3 regions of the Kitasatospora sp. NPDC051984 genome follow, and region 1 is predicted to be linked to each of the others. Evidence: riboswitches for the same ligand, from Rfam matches in the RefSeq annotation. Region 1 holds a riboswitch; each other region holds the start of a gene.

What was found. A riboswitch is a leader RNA that binds a small molecule or an ion and turns the genes downstream of it on or off. The one in region 1 is predicted to bind thiamine pyrophosphate.
Region 2: another riboswitch for thiamine pyrophosphate. It lies ahead of thiC (phosphomethylpyrimidine synthase ThiC); the one in region 1 lies ahead of ACIHEI_RS07060 (purine-cytosine permease family protein).
Region 3: another riboswitch for thiamine pyrophosphate. It lies ahead of thiO (glycine oxidase ThiO); the one in region 1 lies ahead of ACIHEI_RS07060 (purine-cytosine permease family protein).

The regions. Positions count from the first base shown of each region.
Region 1 covers NZ_JBIUCB010000003.1:102,424-105,692, reverse strand. The annotation lists gene ACIHEI_RS07060 (purine-cytosine permease family protein) at 1-1,212, opposite strand, end outside; TPP riboswitch at 1,203-1,354, opposite strand; gene ACIHEI_RS07055 (S1C family serine protease) at 1,596-3,269, shown strand, end outside.
Region 2 covers NZ_JBIUCB010000003.1:337,428-340,696, reverse strand. The annotation lists gene thiC (phosphomethylpyrimidine synthase ThiC) at 1-1,407, opposite strand, end outside; TPP riboswitch at 1,403-1,536, opposite strand; gene ACIHEI_RS08110 (hypothetical protein) at 1,685-1,885, shown strand; gene ACIHEI_RS08105 (flotillin family protein) at 2,070-3,269, shown strand, end outside.
Region 3 covers NZ_JBIUCB010000013.1:22,093-25,361, reverse strand. The annotation lists gene thiE (thiamine phosphate synthase) at 1-252, opposite strand, end outside; gene ACIHEI_RS23910 (Rv2175c family DNA-binding protein) at 249-614, opposite strand; gene ACIHEI_RS23905 (NAD(P)/FAD-dependent oxidoreductase) at 636-1,841, opposite strand; TPP riboswitch at 1,890-2,002, shown strand; gene thiO (glycine oxidase ThiO) at 1,997-3,142, shown strand; gene thiS (sulfur carrier protein ThiS) at 3,139-3,269, shown strand, end outside.

The DNA.
Region 1 (3,269 bases):
CACCGCGGTCGGCGCCAGGAACTGGTACACCGCGAAGCCCAGCGCCCACGGCGCCAGCATCACCCAGCGCGCCGGGGCGTCCTGGGTCAGGTTCCAGCCGCGCCGGCCGGCCCCGAGGAAGTAGTCCACCGCCAGCACCGCGAACAGCGGCACGAACACCGACCCGATCAGGCCGAGGAACGCGTAGTACGAGTCGGTGAACTCCTTGATGCGCAGCGCCAGTACCGTCACCAGCACGCCGATGCCGCCGGTCAGCACCCGCCGGTCCACCTTCGGCCACAGGTTGTGGATCGACATCGCCGTCGAGTACACGTTCGCGAACGACTGGTCCGACTCGCGCAGCACCAGCACCAGCAGGAACGCCCAGCCCGCGGCCACGCCGGTGAACGAGCCGAGGATCTTCTCCGGGTCGCCGCCGGACTGCAGCAGCGCCACCACGCCCAGCACGTAGCACCACACCTGGGCCACCGTGTAGCCGGAGAACGTCCCCCAGAACGCGCTCGCCGAGGTGCGCGCGTGCCGGGTGTAGTCGGCGGCCAGCGGGACGAACGAGATCGACACCGCGATCACCGCGTCCGTCGCCGACAGGAAGCCGTCCCAGTTGCCCGCACCCGGGTCCGGGAAGCCCAGCCGGGCGAACTGCACCGTGAAGTACACCATCGCCACACCGACCGCGACGGCCACGTACTTGCGCAGCACCGCGATCGCGCCCAGCGGCCAGATCGTCAGCACCGTCGTCAGCACGCCCGCCAGCAGCACGAACAGCCAGCGCCAGCCCTCGGTGCCGGCCACCGTCTGGGCACCCCAGGCGATCACCGTCAGCTCGTACACGCCCCAGCCGACGCACTGCAGGATGTTCAGCACCGTCGGCACGTACGACAGCCGGGTGCCGAACAGGCCGCGCAGCACCGCCATGGCCGGCGCGCCCGTGCGGGCGCCCACCAGCGCCGCCACCGCGAGCATCGCGGTGCCGATCGCGGTACCCGCCACGATCGCCGTCACGGCCGCGGTGAAGCCCAGCTCGTGGCCCTGCTTGCCCAGCACCGTCGCGGCGCTGGTGAACCCGATCAGGCTCACCCCGAGGTTCGCCCACAGCGCGAACAGCGCCCGGAAATCCAGCGTCCGCGGCGGCGCCGTGTCGAGGGTCAGCGGGGCCTCGGCCCGCGCGGCCGTCTCAAGATCGGAAATTGGGGCAGACGGAACAGCCGTCATGGCCGATACTCCCTACGCCGGCATTACCCGGACAGGTTCCGGCGGTCAGCGCCCCCTCGACCGGGGTGGCGACACCGCCATGCCCTACGGTCGATCCGGCGCACTCTCAGCCTGGCTGGTCCAAGCTCCCGCGACGTTCTTCGGTTTACAGGAGCGACAGGCTAGCCTCCGGGTGGGAGAACGCCAAGGCCGGGGGGAACGGCGTCCGCATCGCGGGACCACTGATGTCCATGTCAGCGAGGCCTAAGGCTTCTCATGATTTCTTCAGGGGCCCGCTTACGGTGTCCGAATCCGGCATAGGAAAAACTGTGCCCCGAGGCTGTGGCCGCGCCGACCGAGCGACGGACCGCAGCCCAAGGTTCTGTCAGCGATGGAGGTCGTCCGTGAGCACCGAGCACGCGAGTGGTACCACCCCGCCGGAGAAGGCCCCCGAGGCCACCGGCACCGAGGCGGCCGCCGCCACCGCCGGAACGCCCGCGCCCGCTCCCTCCTACCTCGACGCCCCGCCGCCGGTGCTGCCGGCGGCCCCGGCGGCGCCCGCGCCCGCCGCGCCGGTGTCCGACCAGACCATGCAGCTCGGGAAGGTCCCCGCCGCGCCGGCGGCCCCGCCGGTGGCTCCGGCTCCGGCTCCGGCTCCGGTGGACGCGCCGCCGCCGTTCCAGAACCCGTACGGCAGCGTCAGCGAGCCGGCCAGCCCCTACACGCCGACCACCGTCGCCCCGGCCGTGCCGCCGCACGCCCAGGAGGCACCGGCCAACCCCTACGCGTCGGCCCCCGATGCCCAGCCCGTGGCGGCCAACCCGTTCGCGCCGACCGCGGTCGCCCACGACCCGCAGGGCACCCCGGGCGTCCCTGGCGTCCCCGGCGAAGGGCAGCACCCGTTCGGCGCCGGTCACCCGGTGGGCGGCTGGGGCCACCCGGCCGGCGGTCCGGGCGGCGTCGGCGGGCCGGGCGAGCCGGGTGCGCCGTGGGGCGGCCCGCAGCCCGCTCCGGGCGGCGGCTCCGGCAAGAGCAAGCGCGGCGGCCTGGTCGCGCTGGTCGCGGCGGTCGCCCTGGTGGCCGGCCTGGCCGGTGGCGCGATCGGCGCGAGCGTCTCCGGCGGGAACGGCGACAGCGGCACCAAGCACACCAGCACCACCGTCAGCGTCGGCAACGCCCACCAGACCCTGGACCGGGCCCCCGAGTCCGTCGCCGGGATCGCCGCCAAGGCGCTGCCGTCCACCGTCACCATCAAGGCCTCGAACTCCAGCGAGTCCGGCACCGGCACCGGGTTCGTCTTCGACACCGAGGGCCACATCCTGACCAACAATCACGTGGTCGCGCCCGCCGCCAAGGGCGGCAAGCTCTCCGTCAAGTTCTCCGACGGGTCCTCGTACACCGCGTCCGTGGTCGGCCGCGCCGAGGGCTACGACGTCGCGGTGATCCGCCTCGACAACCCGCCCAAGGACAAGCTCGTCCCGCTGCCGCTCGGCGACTCCGACAAGGTCGCCATCGGTGACTCCACCATCGCCATCGGCGCGCCCTACGGCCTCGAAGGCACCGTCACCACCGGCATCATCTCCGCCAAGGACCGCCCGGTCGCCTCCGGCGACGAGACCGGCGCCAACTCCTCGTACATGAACGCCCTGCAGACCGACGCGTCGATCAACCCCGGCAACTCCGGCGGCCCGCTGCTCGACGGCTCCGGCTCGGTCATCGGCATCAACTCGGCGATCCAGTCGAACACCAGCGGCTCCGGCCGGGCCGGCTCCATCGGCCTCGGCTTCGCCATCCCGATCAACCAGGCCAAGTGGGTCGCCCAGACCCTGATCAAGGACGGCACCCCCGTCTACGCGATCCTCGGCGTCCTGCGCAACGACGACTACCGCGGCGACGGCGCCCAGATCGCCACCGCCCCCGTCCGCGACACCCCCGCCGTCACCCCCGGCGGCCCCGCCGACCAGGCCGGCCTGAAGGCCGGCGACGTCATCACCAAGCTCGGCGGCATCTCCATCGACAGCGGCCCGACCCTGGTCAGCGAGATCTGGACGCACAAGCCCGGCGAGAAGGTCGAGGTC
Region 2 (3,269 bases), 240 kb from region 1:
GTCGTCGCGGTTGGGCAGGCCGAGGTGTTCCTTGGGGGTGACGTAGCAGAGCATCGCGGTGCCCCACCAGGCGATCATCGCGGCGCCGATGCCGGAGGTGATGTGGTCGTAGCCGGGTGCGACGTCGGTGGTGAGCGGGCCGAGCGTGTAGAACGGGGCCTCGTCGCAGATCTCCTTCTGCAGGTCCATGTTCTCGCGGATCTTGTGCATCGGGACGTGTCCGGGGCCTTCGATCATCACCTGGACGTCCTTGGCGCGGGCGATCCGGCCGAGCTCGCCGAGGGTGGTGAGTTCGGCGAACTGGGCCTCGTCGTTGGCGTCGGCGATGGAGCCGGGCCGCAGGCCGTCACCGAGCGAGAAGGTGACGTCGTAGGCGCGCAGCAGCTCGCAGAGTTCCTCGAAGTGCGTGTAGAGGAAGTTCTCCTGGTGGTGGGCCAGGCACCAGGCGGCCATGATGGAGCCGCCGCGCGAGACGATGCCGGTCTTGCGGCGGGCGGTGAGCGGCACGTACCGGAGCAGGACGCCGGCGTGCACGGTCATGTAGTCGACGCCCTGCTCGCACTGTTCGAGGACGGTGTCCCGGTAGACCTCCCAGCTGAGTTCCTCGGCCCGGCCGTCGACCTTCTCCAGTGCCTGGTAGAGCGGGACGGTGCCGATCGGGACGGGGGAGTTGCGCAGGATCCACTCGCGGGTGGTGTGGATGTTGCGGCCGGTGGAGAGGTCCATGACGGTGTCGGCGCCCCAGCGGGTGGCCCAGGTCATCTTCTCCACCTCCTCCTCGATGGAGGAGGTGACGGCGGAGTTGCCGATGTTGGCGTTGATCTTCACCAGGAAGTCGGTGCCGATGATGGCCGGTTCGCTCTCGGGGTGGTTCACGTTGACCGGGATGACGGCGCGTCCGCGGGCCACCTGCTCGCGGACGAACTCCGGTTCGAGGCCTTCCCGGAGCGCCACGAACTCCATCTCGGGTGTGATCAACCCGCGCTTGGCGTAGGCGAGTTGGGTGACGGATTCGCCGTCCCTGGCGCGCAGCGGGCGGCGTGGGCGGCCGGGGAAGACGGCGTCCAGGTTGCGCAGGTCGCCGCCGCGCGGCGCGGTGTGCTTGATGCCGTCGTCCTCGGGGCGGGCCTCGCGGCCCTGGTACTCCTCGACGTCGCCGCGCTGCCGAATCCATCCGTCGCGCAGGGCGGGCAGTCCGCGGCGGACGTCGGTGGGCAGGTCGGGGTCGGTGTACGGGCCGGAGGTGTCGTACAGCGGGACGGTGCGGCCGTCGGTGAGGTGGACCTCGCGGTAGGGGACCCGCAGGTCGGGGCGGCTGCCTTGGCGGTAGGCCTTGCGCCAGGCGGGGGTGGGGTACCCGGTGGCGGCCGACTCGCGGGCAGACGGGTACTCGGAAAATGCGGTCATCGGACCTTCAACTCCCTACGCCGGCATTACCCGGTCAGGTTCCTGCGGTCGGCGCAGCAGGTGGTACGCGGGCCCGCGTACCGTCAGCGCCCTCTCAGCCCGGTGCTCCGAGCTCCCGTTCCGCGCAGGCGTCGTCCGCCTGCGTTCGGTTCCTCACCGTAGGGCACGTCACGGCGCCGGTCCAGGGCGCACTCCCGCGCCCGGCCCTCCCCCGGCGGGCAACTCCCGCGTGGGCCCGCGCTGTTCACGCCACGTACGAGGTGGGAGAATCGTGCAGGTGATCGGACTGACGGGGCGGGTGACAGGGCGGATCGGCGCGGGCCTGGTCGGCGAGGTGATGGTGCACGTGCCCGAACGGCTGGGCACCGAGGCGTTCCTGGCGTACCGCGCCACACCGGGCGAGCCGCTGCAGCCGGGCACCATGGTGGTGGTGGTCGAATATCAGCCACCGCGCACGGTGTACGTGGAGCCCTTTTGATTGCACGTCAGACGGCCTCCACAAACCTGCCGCAACACTTTTGAGACAGTGAGAGTTCCCACGGTCCAGACCCTTCCCCCCTGATCCGGAACGGCGGAGAATGCGGCTGCCACCGGTTTCCGCGCCAGTTCTGCACGACCCAAGCGCAGCACGGGACCGGTGTGCTCCTAAGGGGGGATTGCCGATGTTGGTCGGCATCGCAGGCGGCGCCGTCGCAGGCCTCGTTCTGCTGATCGTTCTTTTCAAGCTGATGTGGCGCGTGGCGGAACCCAACGAGGCGCTGGTGATCTCGGGTTCCAAGCACGGCGAGGGTCTGGGCTTCCGCGTGGTGACCGGGCGGGGCACCTTCGTGGTGCCGGGCGTCCAGGCGGTGCGCCGGCTCTCGCTGGACCTGAACGAGGCCGCGCTGGACGTGGAGTGCGTGACGTCGCAGGGAATTCCCGTGCACGTCAAGGGCGTTGTGATCTTCAAGGTGGGCGACGACCCGGTGTCGATCGCCAACGCCGCCCGGCGTTTCCTGGACCAGCAGAAGATGATGGGCCAGCGGGTGCACAACGTGTTCGCCGGCCACCTGCGGTCCATCGTCGGTGGGCTGACGGTCGAGGACATGATCCGCGACCGCGAGCGGCTCACCGGTGAGACCCGCTCCGCCTCGGGCATCGAGATGGAGAAGCTCGGTCTGATCATCGACTCGCTGCAGATCCAGGAGATCCTGGACCCGACCGGGTACATCACCAACCTGGCCGCGCCGCACGCCGCGGCCGTCCAGCGCGACGCCCGGATCGCCGCCGCCGAGGCGGACCGACGGGCCACCGAGGCCGAGCAGGAGGCGTTCGCCCGCAAGGCCGAGGCAACCCGCAACTCCGGCATCCAGCAGGCCGGTTACCAGGCCGAGATGGACACCGCCGCGGCTCGTGCGCTGCAGGCCGGCCCGCTCGCGCAGGCCGCCGCCCGGCAGGAGGTCGTGGTCCAGGAGACCAAGGTCGCCGAGCTGGAGGCGCACCGCAAGGAGCAGCAGCTGCAGGCGGACGTCCGCAAGCCGGCCGACGCCCGCGCGTACGAGACCCGCACCAAGGCCGAGGCCGACCGTGACGCCCGGATCTCCGCCGCCGAGGCACTGTCCCGGGAGACCGAGCTGAAGACCGCCGCCGAGGCGAACCGGGTCAAGGTCGCCGCCGCGGCCGAGGCCGAGGCCACCAAGGCCCGCGGTCTGGCCGCGGCCGAGGCCACCCGGGCCACCGGTGAGGCGCAGGCCGCCGCCGAGGCCGCCAAGGGTCTGGCCGAGGCGGAGGCGGCCCGGGCGAAGGGTCTCGCCGAGGCGGAGGCCACCCGGGCGCAGGGCCTGGCCGAGGCCGAGGGCATCAAGGCCCGCGCCGCGGCGCTG
Region 3 (3,269 bases), on a different contig from region 1:
GGGGCGGGCGCCGAAGGCGACGTCGGCACGGTCGTTGACGGCCAGCAGTTTGCCGTGGCGCTTGGCCGCGTCCGCGAAGACCTCGAGGTACTCGAGTTCCTGGCGGGCCTCCAGGTTCTTGTCCCGGAGCTGGACGATGTCGACGCCGCCGGCCAGCACGGCGTCCAGGAAGTCGGCCAGGTCGCCCTGCTCGCGCCGGGCGTCGGTGCAGAGGTAGAGCTTGGCGTCGGCGAGTTGCTGCCGGGGCGTCACAGTGCCATGGCCTGGGCGCGGCGCTTGACCTCGGTGCCGCGGTTCTCGCGCAGGGCCTGGATCGGGCTGCCGGGGAGGGACGGGTCCTCGGTGAACATCCACTCGAGGATCTCCTCGTCGGAGAAGCCGCAGTCGCGGAGCACCGTGAGGGTGCCGACCAGGTGCTTGACCGGGCCGTCGTCCTCGATGAAGTCGGCGGGCACCTGGAGGGAGTTGTTCGCGCCGCGGCGGACGGCCAGCAGGGTGCGGTTCTTCACCATGTCGCGGACCTCGGTGATCACCACGCCCCACCGCTCCGAGATGTCGGGCAGGTACAGCCACGCGGGGACCAGGGCGTCAATCTTGGGATCAATCTTGCTCACGGCACCCAGCCTACCCACCCGCTACCCGGCGGCGGCCTTCAGCTGGACGGCCGGGTCGGCGGCGAGCGCCGGATCGAGCACCGTGCCCCGTTCGATCAGGCGGCGGCCCTGCGCGAGGTCGCGCGGCCGGTCCACGGCGAGCAGCGCGACCAGCTTGCCGTCGCGCAGCCAGAGCACCGTCCAGTCGCGCTCTGAGGGGGAGCCGCGCCACAGCAGATGGTCGGCGCCGGCGTGCCGGCCCGCGTACTGCACCATGCGGTCGAACTGCTCGGACCAGAAGTACGGAACGGGGTCGTAGGGCGTGTCCAGGGTGCCGAGCACCGAGGCGGCGACGGCGCCGCCGGAGTGCAGGGCGTGGTCCCAGTGCTGGACGGCGAGCCGGGTGCCGAACCGGGCGGACGGGTAGGAGACGCAGTCGCCGACCGCCCAGATGCCGGGCAGCGCGGTGCGCAGCCGGTCGTCCACCGGGACGGTGCCGTCGGGGTCGAGGGCGAGCGGGCTGTCGGCGAGCCAGCCGGTGGCGGGGCGGGCGCCGATGCCGACCACCACCTCGTCGGCGGGCAGGTGGGTGCCGTCGGCGAGCAGCACCCCGCCGTCGGCGGCCCCGGCGACGCCGACGCCGCAGCGCAGTTCGACGCCGGCTGCGGCGTACCAGTCGGTCATCAGGGTGCCGAGTTCGGCGGGCAGCGCCCCGGCCAGCGGGGTGGCGGCGGCCTCGACGACGGTGACGTGGCAGCCCAGGGCGCGGGCGACGGTGGCGGTCTCGGCGCCGATCCAGCCCGCGCCGACCAGCACGATCCGCTTGTCGGGGGTGAGCGCGGCGCGCAGCGCGTGCGCGTCGTCGACGGTGCGCAAGGTGCGCGCGTCGGGCAGACCGGGCAGCGTGCGCGGGTCGGCGCCGGTGGCGATCACCAGGGCGCCGTACGGGAGTTCGCCGCGGTCGGTGTGCAGCACGCCGGCGTTCAGGCCGGTGGCGCGGTGGCCGGTGCGCAGTTCGACGCCGAGGTCGGTCCAGTCGATCTCGAAGGCGGTGGCGTCGGTCTTGCCGAGCAGCACGTCCTTGGACAGCGGCGGCCGGTCGTACGGGAGGTGGAGTTCCTCGCCGACCAGGGTGATCACGCCCTGCCAGCCACCCTGTCGCAGGTTCAGGGCGGCCTGTGCGCCCGCCATGCCCGCCCCGACCACGACGACCCGGTCCGTTGCCCTCAGTTCAGCCACGGCGTCCACCCTAACCGGCCTGATGTCGGCAGGGGCACCGGCGTTAAAGTGGAGGGACTGAACTATCACGGGAGCCCGGCGCACCGGGCTGAGAGGCGGGCTGTGGCGGCCCGCGACCGTCCGAACCTGATCCGGGTCATGCCGGCGAAGGGAGAAGAAGCGCTGTGGCACATTTCGACGTGCTGGTGATCGGCGGGGGCATCATCGGCCTCGGCGTCGCCTTGCGTACCGCGCAGCGCGGGCTGAGCGTCGCGGTGGTGGACCCGTCGCCGGGCGGCGGCGCGGCCCAGGTCGCCGCGGGCATGCTCGCACCGGTCACCGAACTCCAGTACGGCGAGGAGCCGTTGCTGCGCCTGGGCATGGCGTCCAACGAGCGCTACGGGGCGTTCGCCGCCGAGCTGACCGAGCTGACCGGCCTGGACACCGGCTACCGCCGCACCGGCACGCTGGCCGTCGCGCTGGACTCCGACGACCGCGAGGAACTGCGCGAACTGCACGCCTTCCACGGCCGGCTGGGCCTGGAGTCCACGTGGCTGACCGGCCGGGAGTGCCGCCGGCTGGAGCCGATGCTGGCCCCGGGCATACGTGGCGGCCTGCACGTCGCCGAGGACCACCAGGTGGACGGCCGCCGCCTCGCCGCCGCGCTGGTCGCGGCCTGCAAGCTGCTCGGCGTCGCCTTCCACCGCACCCAGGCCGCCGAACTGGTGACGGACGGCGAACGGGCGCTCGGCGTCCGCCTGTTGAGCGGCGAGCAGCTGACGGCCGGCCGGACGGTGCTGGCGGCCGGCTCGCGCAGCCACCTGCTGCCGGGCCTGCCGGACGGGGTGCTGCCGGCCATCCGCCCGGTCAAGGGGCAGGTGCTGCGGCTGCGCGTCCCGAAGCTGTACGCGCCGTTCCTGTCCCGCAATGTGCGCGCCGTGGTGCGCGGCCAGCACCTGTACCTGGTGCCGCGCGCCGACGGCGAGTTGGTGATCGGCGCGACCAGCGAGGAGATGGGCCACGACACCACCGTCACCGCGGGCGGCGTGTACGAGCTGCTCCGGGATGCGCACGAACTCGTCCCCGGCATCACCGAGTTGCCGCTGGTGGAGACGGGCGCGGGGCTGCGGCCCGGCTCCCCCGACAACGCGCCGCTGCTCGGCCCGACCGCGCTGCCCGGCCTGGCCGCCGCCACCGGGCACTACCGCAACGGCGTGCTGCTCACCCCCGTCACCGCCGACCTGCTCGCCGACTACCTGGCCACCGGCGAACTCCCCGCGCTGGCCGCAGACTTCACCCCCGACCGCTTCCGCACCGAGGTGCCCGCATGAACACCGTCGCCCTGACCGTCAACGGCGAACCCCGCACGCTGCCCGCCGCCACCACGCTGGACGTGCTGGTCGCCGAGGTGTCCGCCGCCAACACCGGCGTCGCCGCCGCCGTCAACGAGGCCGTGGT